One region of the Intrasporangium sp. Soil_C_50 genome, then DNA from elsewhere that is predicted to be linked to it. Evidence: riboswitches for the same ligand, from Rfam matches in the RefSeq annotation. Region 1 holds a riboswitch; each other region holds the start of a gene.
The links. A riboswitch is a leader RNA that binds a small molecule or an ion and turns the genes downstream of it on or off. The one in region 1 is predicted to bind cyclic di-AMP.

Region 1 (4,771 bases):
TGAACCACACGCGTCCGCCCGTCTCGCGGATCCGGTGGTTCATCTCCCAGTCCTGGGCTCGGGAGAAGTGGGGGTCGTAGCCGCCGACCCGCTCGAGGGCCGTTCGCCGGAAGACGCCGAGGTAGACGGTGTCGGCCTCGCCGGCCTCGCCGCCGGTGTGGAAGCGGGAGGCCCCGACGCCGAGGGGGCTGCGCATCGCGCAGGCGACGGCGCGCTCGAAGTCGGTCGTGCCGCGGGCGTCCATGATGCCGCCGACGTTGTCGGCACCGACCCGCTGGAGCTCGGACACGGCGCGCGAGACGTAGTCGTCGGGGATCTCGGCGTGCCCGTCGACGCGGACGATGACCTCGCCGCTCGACGCGCCGATCGCGGCGTTGAGGCCCTCGGGGGTGCGCCCGCTCGGGTTGCGCACGAGCCGTACCCGGGGGTCCTCGGCGGCGAGCGCGTCGGCGACCTCGTCGGTGCGGTCGGTCGAGGGGCCGAGGGCGAGGACGACCTCGATGGGGCCGCGGTAGTCCTGCGTGAGGATCATGGCCACCGCGTCGCGCAGGTGCCGCTCCTCGTTGAGCAGCGGCATGATGACGCTGACCGGCGGGGTCAGCTGCGTCGACGCGTCCACGCTGGCGGGTCCTTGTCCTCTGGTCGTCGTGCCGGAGGGTGGTCCCGGCGCTCGGGCGGCGCCCGCGTCCCCCGTCACGAGCGGCGCCCAGACTACTTGAGGACCGCCGGGTCCTCGACCGCGGTGAGGGCGAGGGGCGCACGGTGATGCCCGAGGCGGGGCGCCGCCCTCGCGAGGTGAGGCGGCGCCCGCCACCTCGGGCCCCCGGTGACGTGCCGCAGCGCCGCGGACACGAAGCACGCTGCTCGACCTCGCGTCCAGGGGTGACGCGGACCGCGGCCACGGCCCAGGTGCCCCCGGCGCTGCACGACCCACGATAGGACGAATTCACGCGATCATCAAGCAGTTCGACCATCGCGTCACTTGTCGGTCCACCTGATCGATCATCGAGCCGTCTCTGGCTAGGTTGTCCCCATGACGCCGACCCGTTCGCAGGACCGCGCCTCGGCCACCGCCGCGCTGCGCGAGCTGATCCTCGCGGGCGAGCACTACCGTCTCGCCGCGGCCGCGCACCTCGACCTCACCGTCAACGAGAGCCGGGCCGTCAGCTACCTGCTGGCGCGCGGCTCCCTCGGCCAGACCGAGCTGGCCCAGGCTCTGGGTCTGACGACGAGCTCGACGACAACCCTCGTCGACCGGCTCGAGCGACGCGGGCTCATCGAGCGGGTGCCCGACCAGGTCGACCGGCGTCGCAGCACCGTGCGGATCCCCGAGGCCGGGATGGAGCAGGTCGGGCAGGTGCGCGACTGGATGCCACACACCTTCGACGCCCTCGACCCGGCGACGCTCCCGCAGGTGACCGAGGTGCTCACGACGATCGCGGATGCCCTGCGCAGCGTCGCCGCCGAGATCCACGCCGCCGAACCGAGCGCGCGCGGGACGCGCCGACGGCACTGACGCCCCGCCGACGCGTCGGGCTCACCGGACGCGTCGGGCCCACCGGACGCGTCGGGCCCACCGGACGCGTCGGGCTCAGCGGACGCGTCCGGCGACCCAGCCGGTCGTCCAGATGCGGACCAGCTCGACGCGCTTGCCCGGCTTCGGGGCGTGCCACACCCTGCCCGAGCCGGCGTAGATGCCGACGTGGTAGGCCCTCCCGGAACGCATGAAGAAGATGAGGTCGCCCGGGCGCACCCCCGAGCGGGAGACGCGCGTCGTGTCGAGACGCTGGGCGTTCGCGGTCCGCGGCAGGTCCTGGGCGAGGCGGGCGTCGTAGACGTAGTGCACGAGCCCGGAGCAGTCGAACGCCGACGGGCCGGCGGCACCCCACCGGTAGGGCTTGCCCTTCTGCGCGGCCGCGACACGCACGGCCCGCGTCCCGAGCGGGACCGCGACCGCCGAGGCGAGCGACAGACGCACGTCGACGCGGTCCCGGTCCTGTGCGGCGTCGGCGGCACTCGCCCACGTCGCGGTGTCACCGGCCCGGGCCACGATGCCGACGTGGGTCGGCGGCACCGTCGACAGTCCGGCGACGGCACCGACGGTACCGACGGCCAGCAGCGGGGCGAGCAGCAGACCGGCACCCGGGCGGAACCGGCGCGACCGGCGCAACCAGCAGGACCGGCGTGCACGGGTGTGTGCGAAAGCGGGCATGGCGAATTCCCTTCCCACGCCTGCGAGGTGAGCTGTCGGGTTCGGGCGGAAGATGCCCGGCCGCGCATGGCGGCTTCACCCCAAGCCCGGCGCATGGCCGGACGCGAGTGGGTCCCCCGTTCCTGTCCGGTGAGGTATGAAGGCGCGCCCCCGGCGGACAGGACTCGGCGGACCGGAGCGCCGCCCCGGCGTCGTACCGGGGCGTCATGTCACCCGGTCCGGGATCGTGGCCCGCGCAACGTGGCGGGCCCGCCGGCCGGGTTCCGAACCAGAGTAGGTCGGGGTGCCCGCCCTGTCCGCGTTTTGGAGAACGCGGACAGATCGCCCATCCGGCCAACCAGGAAATGCCAGGGTCCGCTGGTACGTTCGCCCCCATGACGTGGCGAGACGCCGTGAACGGCGGCCTGTCCCGGTTCACCGGGTACGAACTGCGAAAGGCGCGCGACGGCCGCGCGGTCGGGCGTACGTCCGTGGGGCCGACGAAGCCGGCAGGCCCGGCCGCGACGCCGCCTGCGGAGCCCGCGGCCCCCAGGCTCCAGCTACCGCGCGACTTCGACGACGCCGCGCAGGAGACCATCCGCGCCGTGAAGCCGTGGACGATGACCTCTCCCGAGAAGCTCAACGCCCTGATCCTGTCGGTCCGCCACATCGTCAAGCACGACATCCCCGGCGACATCGTGGAATGCGGCGTGTGGCGGGGCGGCAGCATGCAGGCGGCGGCCCGGACCCTCATCGAAGCGGGCGACACGAGCCGGCACCTCTACCTGTTCGACACGTTCGAGGGGATGTCCGAGCCCACCGAGAAGGACCGCCGACGCCATGACGGTGCGTCGGCAGCCGACCTGCTCAACACCGCGCCCCGGCAGTCGGGCGTGTGGGCCGTCGCGACCCTGGATGACGTGCAGACCGGGATGGCGACGGTCGGCTACCCCGAGGAGCGCGTGCACTACGTGCAGGGCATGGTCGAGCAGACCGTGCCGGACTCGGCCCCCGAGCAGATCTCGATCCTGCGCCTCGACACCGACTGGTACGAGTCGACCAAGCACGAGCTGGAACACCTCTACTCGCGACTCTCGCCCGGCGGTGTCCTGCTGCTCGACGACTACGGCTGGTGGGAGGGTGCCCGGACCGCGGTCGACGAGTGGCTGGAGGAGACCCACGAACGCCTCCTCCTGCTGCGCATGGCGGAGGGACGCGTCGCCGTCAAGCCGTAGCAGCTCGGCACGCCGGCGCGCCCGGTGACCGGCCGCTCATCACCCGGTCCGGAAGGCGGTGAGGGCCGCCATCCACTGCCCGCCGCCGGTACCGCTCGCCGTGTACGGGCCCGTCGTCGTCGCGGCCCGGTAGGCGGTCGCGAGGTGGTCGGTCGAGACGCTCAGTGTCGGCAACCCGGTCCAGCCGGACCCCCAGGCCGGCACCGCGCTGCTCGACTCGAGCCCGGCCACGGCGAACAGCTCGTCACCGGCGGCCGTCGTCGTCACCGACCCCGAGCTGAACGCCGTCCCGGACCCGGTCGCCCCGGCGCTGACGTCGACCCCCGTGACACCCGCCAGCTCGTCCACGGCCAGGTGCGTCTCCGCGGACGACCCGTAGGTCAGCGTCACCGTCGCGCCCGCCGGCAGGGCGCGCACCCCCACCGCGACCGCCGTCACGACCCGGTCCCCGGCCGACCCGTCGTTGACGTCACGCACCACCGCGTACGTGTTGCCGACCGAGTCCTTCACCGACACCGCCGCGGTCACGCTCGTCGTGGACAGGAGCGCCGCGACCACGACCGTGTGCCCGGCCGCCACCCCGGCGGCCCCGACCGTCACCGTGCTCGTGGTGCGAGCGGTCGATGCCGTCAGCGACCCGACCCGGCCGACGTAGCCGGCCGCCACGGGCAACCGCGGCGTCGCGGACGCCTCGTTCGAGGACGGCGAGGTGCCGATGCCGTTGACCGCCGCCACGCGGTAGAAGTAGGTGGTGCCGTTCGCGACGCCGGAGTCGGTGAAGCCCGTGCCGGCGACGTTGGAGGCCACCGGCATCGATGCCTCGGCGCCTGCAGCCGTGCCGCGGTAGACGTTGTACCCGGTGACGACCGACCCGCCGTTGGAGGCGGGCGCCACCCACGTCAACGACACCGATGCGTTTCCGGCCGTGGCCGTGAGCCCGGTCGGCGCACCGGCCACGGACGCCTGCGGCGTCGCCGAGGCCTCGTTCGACGACGGCGAGGTGCCGACGGCGTTGACCGCAGCGACGCGGTAGTAGTACGTCGTCCCGTTCGCGAGGCCCGTGTCGGTGAAGCCGATGCCGGCGACGTTCGTGGCCACCGGCGTCGATGCCTCGGCGCCTGGGGCCGTGCCGCGGTAGACGTTGTACCCGGTGACGACCGACCCGCCGTCGGAGGCCGGCGCCGACCACGTCAGGGTCACGGTGGTGCTGCTACCCACCGCCACGAGGGACTGCGGCACCGACGGTGCGGTCGACGTCGCGCGCGGCGTCGCCGACGCCTCGTTCGACGACGGCGAGGAGCCGACCGCGTTGACCGCGGCCACCCGGTAGAAGTACGCCGTCCCG
Region 2 (4,771 bases), on a different contig from region 1:
CGCGTGCTGCCCGCCGACGCCGAGACGCGCCAGGTGAGCCAGGTTCTCGCGCGGGACTTCGGCGTCACGACGACCGACCCGGTGGTGGTCGCGGCGACGCTCGACGCGCCCGTCGCGTCCGCCCAGGGGCAGGCCGTCCTCGGCCGGTACCTGGCCGACCTGCGCCGCCTCGACGGCGTCACCGGAGCGCAGGTCGTCGGCGCCGACGGCGACCTCGCCGCAGTGTCGGTCACCTATCGGGGTGAGTCGCTGGACCAGCAGGCCAAGGACGTCGTGGCCGGGGTCCGCGGGCTGCACACCGACGGCGTCCGGCAGGCCCTCGTCACCGGCCCGACCGCGCAGCTCATCGACCGGCTCGACTCCATCGGGGCCACGCTGCCGCTCATGGGCCTCGTCGTCGCCGGCGCGACGTTCCTGCTGCTCTTCCTCGCCTTCGGCTCGCTGCTCATGCCGCTCAAGGCGATCCTGCTCAACCTCGCGACGCTCGCGGCGACCCTCGGTGTCGTCACGTGGGTCTTCCAGGAGGGCCATCTGTCCTCGTGGCTCGGCTTCGAGTCCACGGGGTTCGTCGAGGCCACCCAGCCGATCCTCGTCATGACGCTCGTCTTCGGGCTGTCGATGGACTACGAGGTCTTCCTCCTGTCGCGGATCCGCGAGCAGTACGACCGGACCGGAGACAACCGTGCCGCCGTCGCCACGGGCATGCAGCGCACCGGCCGGATTATCACGTCCGCAGCCCTGCTCATCCTCGTCGTGATCGGCTTCTTCTCCGCGTCGTCGATCAGCTTCATCAAGCTCATCGGCGTCGCGATGATCGTCGCCATCGTCCTCGACGCGCTGCTCGTGCGCATGGTCGTCGTGCCGGCGACGATGCGCCTCCTCGGCGCCGCGAACTGGTGGCTGCCCGGCCCGCTGGCGCGCGTCTACGCCCGGTTCGGGATCCGCGAGGAGGGCGACGCCGCGGGCGAGCCCGACGCGACCGGGCCCGAGGCGACGCCGCGGCCCGACCCGGTTCCCGTGGGCTGACCCGACCCGACCGCCCCGGAAGCCGGGGACGCACGAAGGGCCCGGTCGCGAGACCGGGCCCTTCGTCTACTGGAGCAGGCGGCACGAATTGCACGTGCGTCTTCCTTCTGGAAGAAGGATGTTCTGCTACTGAACTACACCTGCGAGGCGTCGCCCACCGTAGCGGACGCTGCCTCGACCGTCCAACCCGCCGCGCCCTGACGCGCCGTGACGCGCCCTGACGCGCCGGGGGACGACGGGTCGTGGTGGTCAGCCGTGCCGGACGCGTCGCGCGAACGCCGCGGACCGCGTCCGCAGCTCCTCGACGCGTCGGTCGACGAGGGCCTGCGGGTCGAGCCCGCCCTCGAGCGCGTTCGGAAGGCGGCGCACGTGGGCCGAGCAGCTGAAGTCGGCGTGCACGAGCGTGCCGAGGCTGTTGCCGTCCCGTCCTGCGGCGCCGGCGCGGCGGGCGACGAACAGCGACACGTCACCCGTGGCGAAGACGTCCTCGCACCACGCGCACATGGCGCTGCGGCCGCCCTTCTTCTCGCTCGCGCGGAGCATGAAGCCGATCGGCTCGTCGTCGACGGGGACGACGACGTAGGCCCGCTGCGGGTTGCTGCGGTCGGTCCAGCCCAGGTAGTCGAGCGCGTCCCAGTGGTCGCTGGTCAACGACTCGAAACGGTTCGGCAACGGAGCCTGCTTCGCCTCGCGGCGCGAGCAGTTGACGAGCGATGTGCGGATCTCGTTCTCGGACAGTGGTTTCACGGTGGTTCCTTCATCGTGCATGCGCGGGCACGGCCGGATGACCCGGCCGGCCGGGTGGGGAGAGAGGTTCAGCGGTGGAACCGGTCCGCTGAGCAGGCCATGGCGGCCACCCACCTCTCCGCGGGCCTTCCCGCTCACGACGACACGACGCCCCGCATCCGCGTGCGGGGCGTCGTCCATGGTGCGTCGAACCGCTGCTGGAGTCCACCTGGTTTTCCGCCGGCGACGTTTTCCCACACGGACGCCGACTCGTCGTAAAGGCGACGAATCGGGCTGTCGTTCTGTCGACTTCGCACCGCTTTGGGCTGGCAACTGTTGACCAAGGTGGGGACCGGCCATTTTCCCGGCTCCGAGTGTCTGTCACCGTCGACTGGAGTTCATCGCCCGGGGTCTTCCCCGGGCGGCCCGCCGGGCGCCGAATCCTGTCCGCCGGTGGGGCAGTCGGGCAAGACCGCGGACAGGAACGGGGGACCCACATCCGGGCCGCACAGCCGGCCCTCGGGGTGAAGCCGCAGCAGCGGCCGGGCATCTTCCGTCCGAACCCGACAGCTCACCTCGTAGGCGTGGAAGGGATCCCCCATGTCCACCACCACCCCTGCACGTCGCATCTCCCTGTCCTCGCTCGCCCTCACGCCCCTGCTCGCCGGTGCCCTGCTCGTCGGGACCGGCGCGGCGCCACCGGCCTCGACGGCGGCCTCCCCCCCGGCCCCCCAGGTGGCCACGAGAGTGGTGGGCCCGAGGGCCGCGGCACCGTCCCCCGCCTCGGTCCGGACCGTCTCGGTCGCCTACGTCACCCCCGCCTCCATCGCCATCCCACGCGGTCTGCGAGCGGTTCGGATCGCCGCTGCCCAGCGCGGCAAGCCCTACCGGTGGGGCGGAGCCGGGCCACGCTCGTTCGACTGCTCCGGGCTCGTGTACTACGTGTACAAGAAGCGGTTGCACGTGCAGCTGCCACGCACCGCGAATGCTCAGCGGCTCAAGACGATTCGCATCGCCAAGTCGAGCGTCCGACCGGGCGACCTCATCTTCTTCATGTCCCACGGCCGGGCCTACCACGTCGGCATCTACGCCGGCCACGGCAGGATCTGGCACTCGCCGCGGCCGGGTCAGCGCGTCCAGCTCCAGAAGATCTGGACGTCGCAGTGGCGGGCTGGCCGCATTCGCTGATGAACGCTCGTCGGTCGACGTCCCCTCACCGACGCGTCAGCGGCGGCCGTCGACCGACGAGTACTTCGAGGCATCGCCGCCACGGCTGCGCCCGTACCAGTCGCGCCAGATGATCCGGTGTATCGGCACGAGCCGGGGGATGTCGCGCAGCCCGGGCAGGAACGGCAGGAGCACGAGCAGGAGCGAGAGCACCATCATCAGACCCCAGACGAGCGCGTCGGCGTTGTCGGAGGTGCTGAACGGCGGCACCTGGTACCAGAAGGTGTAGAGCCACAGCCAGGGCTGGCCGGGGTAGTTGCCGGTCTCGTTCATCATCCCCCACTGGTCGCCGCCGAGGCTCCGCGCTCGAGCCTGGTCCTCGAGGTAGGTGCCGTCGGCGAGGAGCAGCAGCCGGCGCGTCGGGTCGTTGCCGTAGAACGAGCCGTTGCTCACCATCTGCTCGAGCCCGCCGGCAGCGGCGACCTTCTGATAGGCGGTCGCGAGCGTCGGCACCGGTCCGTAGTTCCCGGCCGCCACCTGGGCCGGGTCGCCGTTGGGGGCGGCGCCGAGGGCGGTGGCGTAGGCGCTCGCCCACGCCGCGCGCTGCTCGTCGCCGGCCGTGCGCCAGCGACGGAGCGCGAGACTGAGGGTCGGGTCGCCCGTCACCGACTGGAGCGGCGTGATGACGAAGTCCTGTGCGGCGTCGACCGGGTTGGTGACGCCCGCCAGCTTCTGCAGCGGCAGCCCGAGCAGCGTCTGCCCGTCGGACGCCGTGTTGTACGGCGGCCCGTAGCCCGCCGTGGTGCTGTCGCCGGACAGCTCGGACGCGGCGGTGGCGACGACGTCGTTCGGCGCGCTCCGAGCCCAGTCCTGCAGGCTGATCGCGCGCTCGTCGGGAGACCCGAACGCGATCGCGAGCGCGATCGTCAGGACGATGACGCCGACCAGCGCGAGGACGAACTCCTTGACGAGGTCATAGCGGCGCGTCGGGAACGAGTGTGCGTCTGGCGTGCGGCGTCGGCCTCGGGGGGCGGCCCCGGCGGGTGGACGCGTCCTGGTTGTGGTCATGGCGCCGACACCTCCTCCGAGGACGGCTCGTCGAGCTCCTCCCCGAGCGGGGGCACGACGCCGTGGCGACGCACGAGGACGACGTGGACGACGGCGATGGCGCCCACGGCGAGGGGCAGGAGCGTCACGTGGAACAGGAGCATCTGCCCGGTGTCGAGGACGTTGAAGAAGGCTCCGACGCCCACGGAGTTGAGCCCGTCCTTGGCCTGGGTGCTGATCCACTGGCTGTCGAAGTTGCCTTGCACGAGGTAGCCGGTGAACGCGGTACCGATCGAGACGAGGAAGGCGACGACGCCGGTGATCCACGTCAGCGCGCGACCGCCGCGCCAGGCGGCCATCCAGAACTTGCCCCACAAATGGATGACCATGAAGAAGAAGAGCAGCTCGACCGACCACAGGTGCAGGCTGTTGACGAAGTGGCCCGTGGACGAGGTGTGCCACCAGTCGACCCCGCCGAGGGCGAGGAGGCAGCCGGTGGCGACGACGACGAACAGCGCGGCCAGGGTCAGCACGCCGAAGACGTAGATCCACGACGACACGTAGGCCGGCTGCCGGTCGGGCAGCGCCTGTCCGGGTGGCACGGTGTGCTCGATGCGGGTGCGCAGGCGCGCGGTCCAGGTGTCGCTCATGGCCGGACCTCGGTCCGGCTCTCCGGTTCGACGAGGGGGTCGACCCCCGGGTCGGCTCCCGGGTCGACTCCCGGCCCGCGGTCGGGCTCCGGGCGCGGTCTGGGGAAGGGGATGACGATGGCCGCCACGAAGACGACGACCATCAGCCCGATGAT
Region 3 (4,771 bases), on a different contig from region 1:
ATCTTCGCCATCACGGTCTTCGTCGCGCTGCGCCGCGCCTTCTCGATGGTCAACGCGGCCCTCGGCGCGCAGCCGGACGCCCAGCTGCGCTCGGCGGCCTCGACACCGGTCAGCGACGCGGTGTCGTTCGGTCGCCCCAGCGCTGGTACGCCCTCGGCCACGAGCGTCGCGGACGGGAGCTAGACAAAGTCACCACCCTGGACCGCGACGCCGCGCAGCAGCGCGAGGTACTCCTCGACGGGGCGAGTCCCGGGCACGGCGGCGAACCCGTTGGCGAGCACGAAGGGCGTCGCGGTGATGCCGAGGTCGCGGGCCTGCTTCTCGTCTGCCCGGACCTCACCGGCGTAGTGGTCGGACGCCAGGACCGCAGCCACGCGGCGCTCGTCGAGTCCGCACTCGGCACCGAGCCGCTGGAGCACCTCCGGCTCGTCGAGCGGCAGCCCCTCGCGGAAGTGTGCGGAGAAGAACCGCTCCACGGCCGCCGACTGCAGCGCCGGACCACCCATCTCCCGCGCCAGGGCGACGAGGCGGTGCGCGTCGAAGCTGTTGGCCGTGACCGCTGAGTCGAGGTCGAAGACGAGGTCGTCGGCCTCGGCGACCTCGTGGGCGTGCGCCCGCAGGGCCCGCTCCGCCTCGGCCTCCTCGTCGGGCCGGGAGCCGATCCGGTCAGGCACCGGTTCGTTGCGCCGGGCCGGCCACTCGGGGTCCAGCTCGTAGGCGCGCAGCCGCACCGTGACGTCGTGCGGCCGCTCGAAGGCGTGGATCGCCGCCTCGATCCGGCGCTTGGCGATCCAGGACCACGGGCAGACGAGGTCGGCCCAGACGTCGAGCTCGATGAGGGTCGTGGACTCTGCAGCAGGCTGGACGGTCATCACCTCATCCAACCACGGCCCTCACCACGGGCGGCCGTCCGGGACGACGTCGCGCCCCCACCCGAGCGGGTGGGGGCGCGACGGAGGTGCGTGGCGCGGTGCGGCTCAGGCGCGGCCGTAGCCCGACGGCGTGGTCCAGATCGAGTGGTAGCCGATCGTCGTGCCGGGGCGCTGGGCGTCGATCATGGTGCCGGGGCTGACGTAGATGCCCACGTGGTAGGCCGGCGAGCCGAAGAACACGAGGTCGCCGGGGCGCGGGTTGCTGACCGGGGTCGTGGCCGCCTGCTGCGCCGACGCGGTGCGCGGGAGCGAGACGCCGGCCTGGCGGTAGACGTACTGCACGAAGCCCGAGCAGTCGAAGCCCGAGGGGCTCGTGCCGCCGTAGACGTAGGGGACGCCGAAGTAGGACTGGGCGATGCCGACGATGCCGGACGCCGTGGGCGCCGGGTCGAGGGACGCGCGGGTCGCCGAGCGGGACGCGCGGTCGGCCGCCTGCTGGCGGGCGTCCTCCGCAGCCTTGGTGGCGGCGCGCTCCTTCTCGAGCTGGACGTCCTTGATGACGACCGGCTTGACCGTCGCCTGCTTCGCGGCCGGCTTGGCGTAGCCGATCGAGGACAGGGCGTTGGCCGCCTTGAGCGTGCCGACCTGGGGGCCGACGACCGACGGGGCCGCGGTGCTCGAGCCGTCGGCAGCGCTCGCCGGACCGGCGAACGTGGCGACGAGACCACCGGAAGCGGCCACGATCGCGGCACCCTTCACGGCGGGCTGAGCGGACTCCTTGGCGATGAGCTTGAGCTCGGCGATCGCGTTGAACCGGCCGGGGGCGCGGTGGCGCCCGGTAACGTTCTGAGCCACGTTTGACCTCTCGACGCCTACGAGGTGAGCTGTCGGGTTCGGGCGGATTGAGGTACTGCTCGCCCGGCCTTCGCTCGGACCTTGCGGTCCACGGAGGGCTTCACCCCGAGGACGTCCGGAGACGCCCGAAGGTGGTTCCCCCGCTCCTGCCATGCGGTTCGTGCAGGGGCCCCGGGTCGATGGCAGGATTAGGCGGTTCGACCCGTGGCACTCGCCCGACGGGGAGAGCGAGCGGGGCTCACGCTACCCAAGATCCGCCGGGGTTGTCACCCCGAGAGCCGCCCATTTCTACTGATTTTTCGTCGGATGACCTCAGGTGGCCCGAATTCCCCACAGTGCCAGCACAATCGAGGCGGAAGAAAGAGCTGGAACGGGCACGTCGGACGCGTCCGCTTTGCGGAAGGGTCGACTCAGGCGGCCTGGCAGAAGACGTGGACGGCCACCTCGTCGGGCAGCGACACGCCCTCACCGGCATCGGGGGCCTCGCTCACGGCGACGACACGGCCGCCCTCGCGGACGACGCGGACGCGCGCCCCCGGCAGCACGCCGGCGGAGGTGAGCAGGGCCAGCGCCTCGGGGTCCACCTGCACCGGCTCGCCGATGCGGCGGATCGTCACGACGGCCGGCTCGGCACCGGCCGCCGTGGTCAGCGCCGTGAGCCCGGTGAGGAAGCCGCCTGCCGCGTCGTCGGGGACGCCCAGCTCGTGCAGGCCGGGGATCGGGTTGCCGTACGGCGACTCGAGGCCGCCCTCGATGAGGCCGAGGATCTTGCGCTCGACCTTCTCGGACATGACGTGCTCCCAACGGCACGCCTCGTCGTGGGCGTACTCCCACTCGAGTCCGATGACGTCGACGAGGAGCCGCTCGGCGAGGCGGTGCTTGCGCATGACGCGCGTGGCCAGGAGCCGGCCGTGGTCGGACAGCTCGAGGTGGCGGTCGCCGGACACCGCGACGAGGCCGTCACGCTCCATCCGGGCCACGGTCTGCGACACCGTCGGGCCGGAGTGGCCCAGACGCTCCGCGATGCGTGCGCGCAGGGGGACGATGCCCTCCTCCTCGAGCTCGAAGATGGTGCGCAGGTACATCTCGGTGGTGTCGATCAGGTCCGTCACGGTCATACCCTCTCAGAATCAGGACGCCTCGGGCGCCGCCCCTCCCGCCGCCCCTCCCGCGGCCCCTCCCGCGGTGCCGGCGCCGCGCCCTCGCAGGGGTCGCGTCGGGTCGTGGCGAGGCACCCAGATGCGCAGCCATCCCGCGCCGAGGAGCGCCGCTGCGCCGAGGACGACGGCGGACGCGCCGAGCGTCAGGACGGCCGTCAGGGCTGACAACGCCAGCGGACCCGCCGCCCTTCCCAGGTCGGCGCACAGGCGCCAGCCGCCGAGGAACTGGGCGCGCCCGTCGGCCGGTGACGCGTCGGCCCCGAGGGTCATGATGAGACCCGCGCCGAGGCCGTTGCCGATGCCGAGCACCGTGGCGGCGGCCGTCACGGCGACCAAGGTGGTGGCGAGCGGCATCAGCGCCATGCCGAGACCGAGCACGAGCATGCTCGGTACCGCGGCGGCCACCCGCCCGTACCGGTCCATGAGCCAGCCCGAGGGATAGAAGAGGAGCATGTCGATGGCGCCGGCGACGCCGAACACGAGCGAGGTCTGCGCCGGGCTGAACCCGACCGACTCCGCCCAGAGCGGCACGAGCGCCTCGCGGATCGCACGGGCACCCGCGACGCACATGGCGCCCGTGCCGAGGGTCAGCAGCACGTGCCGGTGCTCGAGGAGCACCGACGCCACCGAGCGGGGGGCGCGCGCTCGACCCCGGACGCCCGCGCTCCCTCGACCTCCCGTGTGGCCGTCGTGGTCGGCGGTGATGTCGGGCGCGACGAGCACGAGCAGGAACGCCGCCAGGCTCGCCACGCCGCCGACGACGTAGGCCGACTCGATGCCCCACCGGGTGATGACGAGCGATCCCACGAACGGGCCGATGAAGTAGCCGATCCGATGCACCCCGCCCAGCGTCGACAGGGCCCGGGCCCGCATCGCGACCGGCACGGCTTCGGTGAGGTAGGCCTGCCGGGCCAGCCCGAAGAGGGATCCGGCCAGGCCGATGACGAGGACGCCCGCGAAGAGAGCGGCGACGGAGCCGGCCAGCGCCGCCACGACCATGCCGACGGCCTCGACGACGGCCGCCACGAGCAGGGCCCGCCGCTCGCCGATGCGCGCCGCGAGCGCCCCGGACGGCAGGTCACCGAGCAGCTGCCCGATGCCGAGCGTCCCGACGAGCAGGGCCGCGACGCCGAGCGAGGCCCCGAGCTCGCGGGCCGAGACGGCGATGATCGGCGCGACCGCACCGGCGCCCGTCGAGCCGAGCAGCGTCGGGCCGTACGCCGACAGCGCGATCGCGCGCAGACGGACCGGCTCCCCCTCCGACGTCGCGGCCGGGCGCCGTGACGGGTGTCCGGTATGCCCCGTTTCGGGCTCCGGCCCGCCGTTTCGCTCCCCCTGAGTCTCGGTCACGCCACAGGACCCTAACGATCGGGTTACTCAGGTGGCCGGGTCGTTCCGGCCGACGGAACGATGGGGGCCGTGACGACGAGCGAGCGGGCGACGGGGGCCCTGGCGGTGGCAGCAGCCACCGCTCTCGTCGTCGCGCTCGCCTCTCCCGTGGCGACGGCCGTCATCGGCCTCATCCTCTTCGGCACCCTGGCCGTCCTGCTCGAGCTGCGCTACCTCGTCGGCCGGCTCCCCGTCATCGCCCGGCGTGACGTCGTGAGCGGCCTGGCGGTGCTGCTGGCCGGCACGAGCCTGCTGCGCCTCGCCGAGCACGTCCTCGGGACCCAGGCCCGACGCGCCGAGGCCGTTCTCGGCTTCTGCGTCGTCGCGCTCGTGGCCCGGAGCGGGCTGCGCGGACGCCGACGCGTCGTCGCGTACGTCGTCGCCGTGCTCCTCGCGGCCGCGTCCCTCGTGTGGCCGGACCACTACGCGTTCGCGCTGCTGCACCTGCACCAGCTCGTCGTCCTCGTCTTCCTCTGGGACTGGGCCGCCCGGCTG

Region 2: it holds a riboswitch for cyclic di-AMP, as region 1 does, so the genes downstream of both, AC3A5R_RS16025 (C40 family peptidase) here and AC3A5R_RS19430 (C40 family peptidase) in region 1, are expected to answer to the same signal.
Region 3: it holds a riboswitch for cyclic di-AMP, as region 1 does, so the genes downstream of both, AC3A5R_RS11985 (C40 family peptidase) here and AC3A5R_RS19430 (C40 family peptidase) in region 1, are expected to answer to the same signal.

The regions. Positions count from the first base shown of each region.
Region 1 is NZ_JBDGKB010000013.1:84,889-89,659, reverse strand. Features, by position in the region: gene AC3A5R_RS19440 (glycosyltransferase family 2 protein) at 1-619, opposite strand, end outside; gene AC3A5R_RS19435 (MarR family winged helix-turn-helix transcriptional regulator) at 1,034-1,516, shown strand; gene AC3A5R_RS19430 (C40 family peptidase) at 1,592-2,212, opposite strand; cyclic di-AMP (ydaO/yuaA leader) riboswitch at 2,216-2,354, opposite strand; gene AC3A5R_RS19425 (TylF/MycF/NovP-related O-methyltransferase) at 2,587-3,426, shown strand; gene AC3A5R_RS19420 (fibronectin type III domain-containing protein) at 3,466-4,771, opposite strand, start outside.
Region 2 is NZ_JBDGKB010000008.1:16,780-21,550, reverse strand. Features, by position in the region: gene AC3A5R_RS16040 (MMPL family transporter) at 1-1,026, shown strand, start outside; tRNA gene AC3A5R_RS16035 (tRNA-Gly) at 1,097-1,170, opposite strand; gene AC3A5R_RS16030 (FBP domain-containing protein) at 1,276-1,773, opposite strand; cyclic di-AMP (ydaO/yuaA leader) riboswitch at 2,213-2,349, shown strand; gene AC3A5R_RS16025 (C40 family peptidase) at 2,353-2,940, shown strand; gene AC3A5R_RS16020 (hypothetical protein) at 2,977-3,987, opposite strand; gene AC3A5R_RS16015 (cytochrome b N-terminal domain-containing protein) at 3,984-4,616, opposite strand; gene AC3A5R_RS16010 (hypothetical protein) at 4,613-4,771, opposite strand, start outside.
Region 3 is NZ_JBDGKB010000004.1:104,548-109,318, forward strand. Features, by position in the region: gene AC3A5R_RS11975 (carboxymuconolactone decarboxylase family protein) at 1-183, shown strand, start outside; gene AC3A5R_RS11980 (DsbA family oxidoreductase) at 180-872, opposite strand; gene AC3A5R_RS11985 (C40 family peptidase) at 978-1,727, opposite strand; cyclic di-AMP (ydaO/yuaA leader) riboswitch at 1,730-1,932, opposite strand; gene AC3A5R_RS11990 (iron-dependent transcriptional repressor DtxR) at 2,138-2,839, opposite strand; gene AC3A5R_RS11995 (MFS transporter) at 2,858-4,237, opposite strand; gene AC3A5R_RS12000 (hypothetical protein) at 4,307-4,771, shown strand, end outside.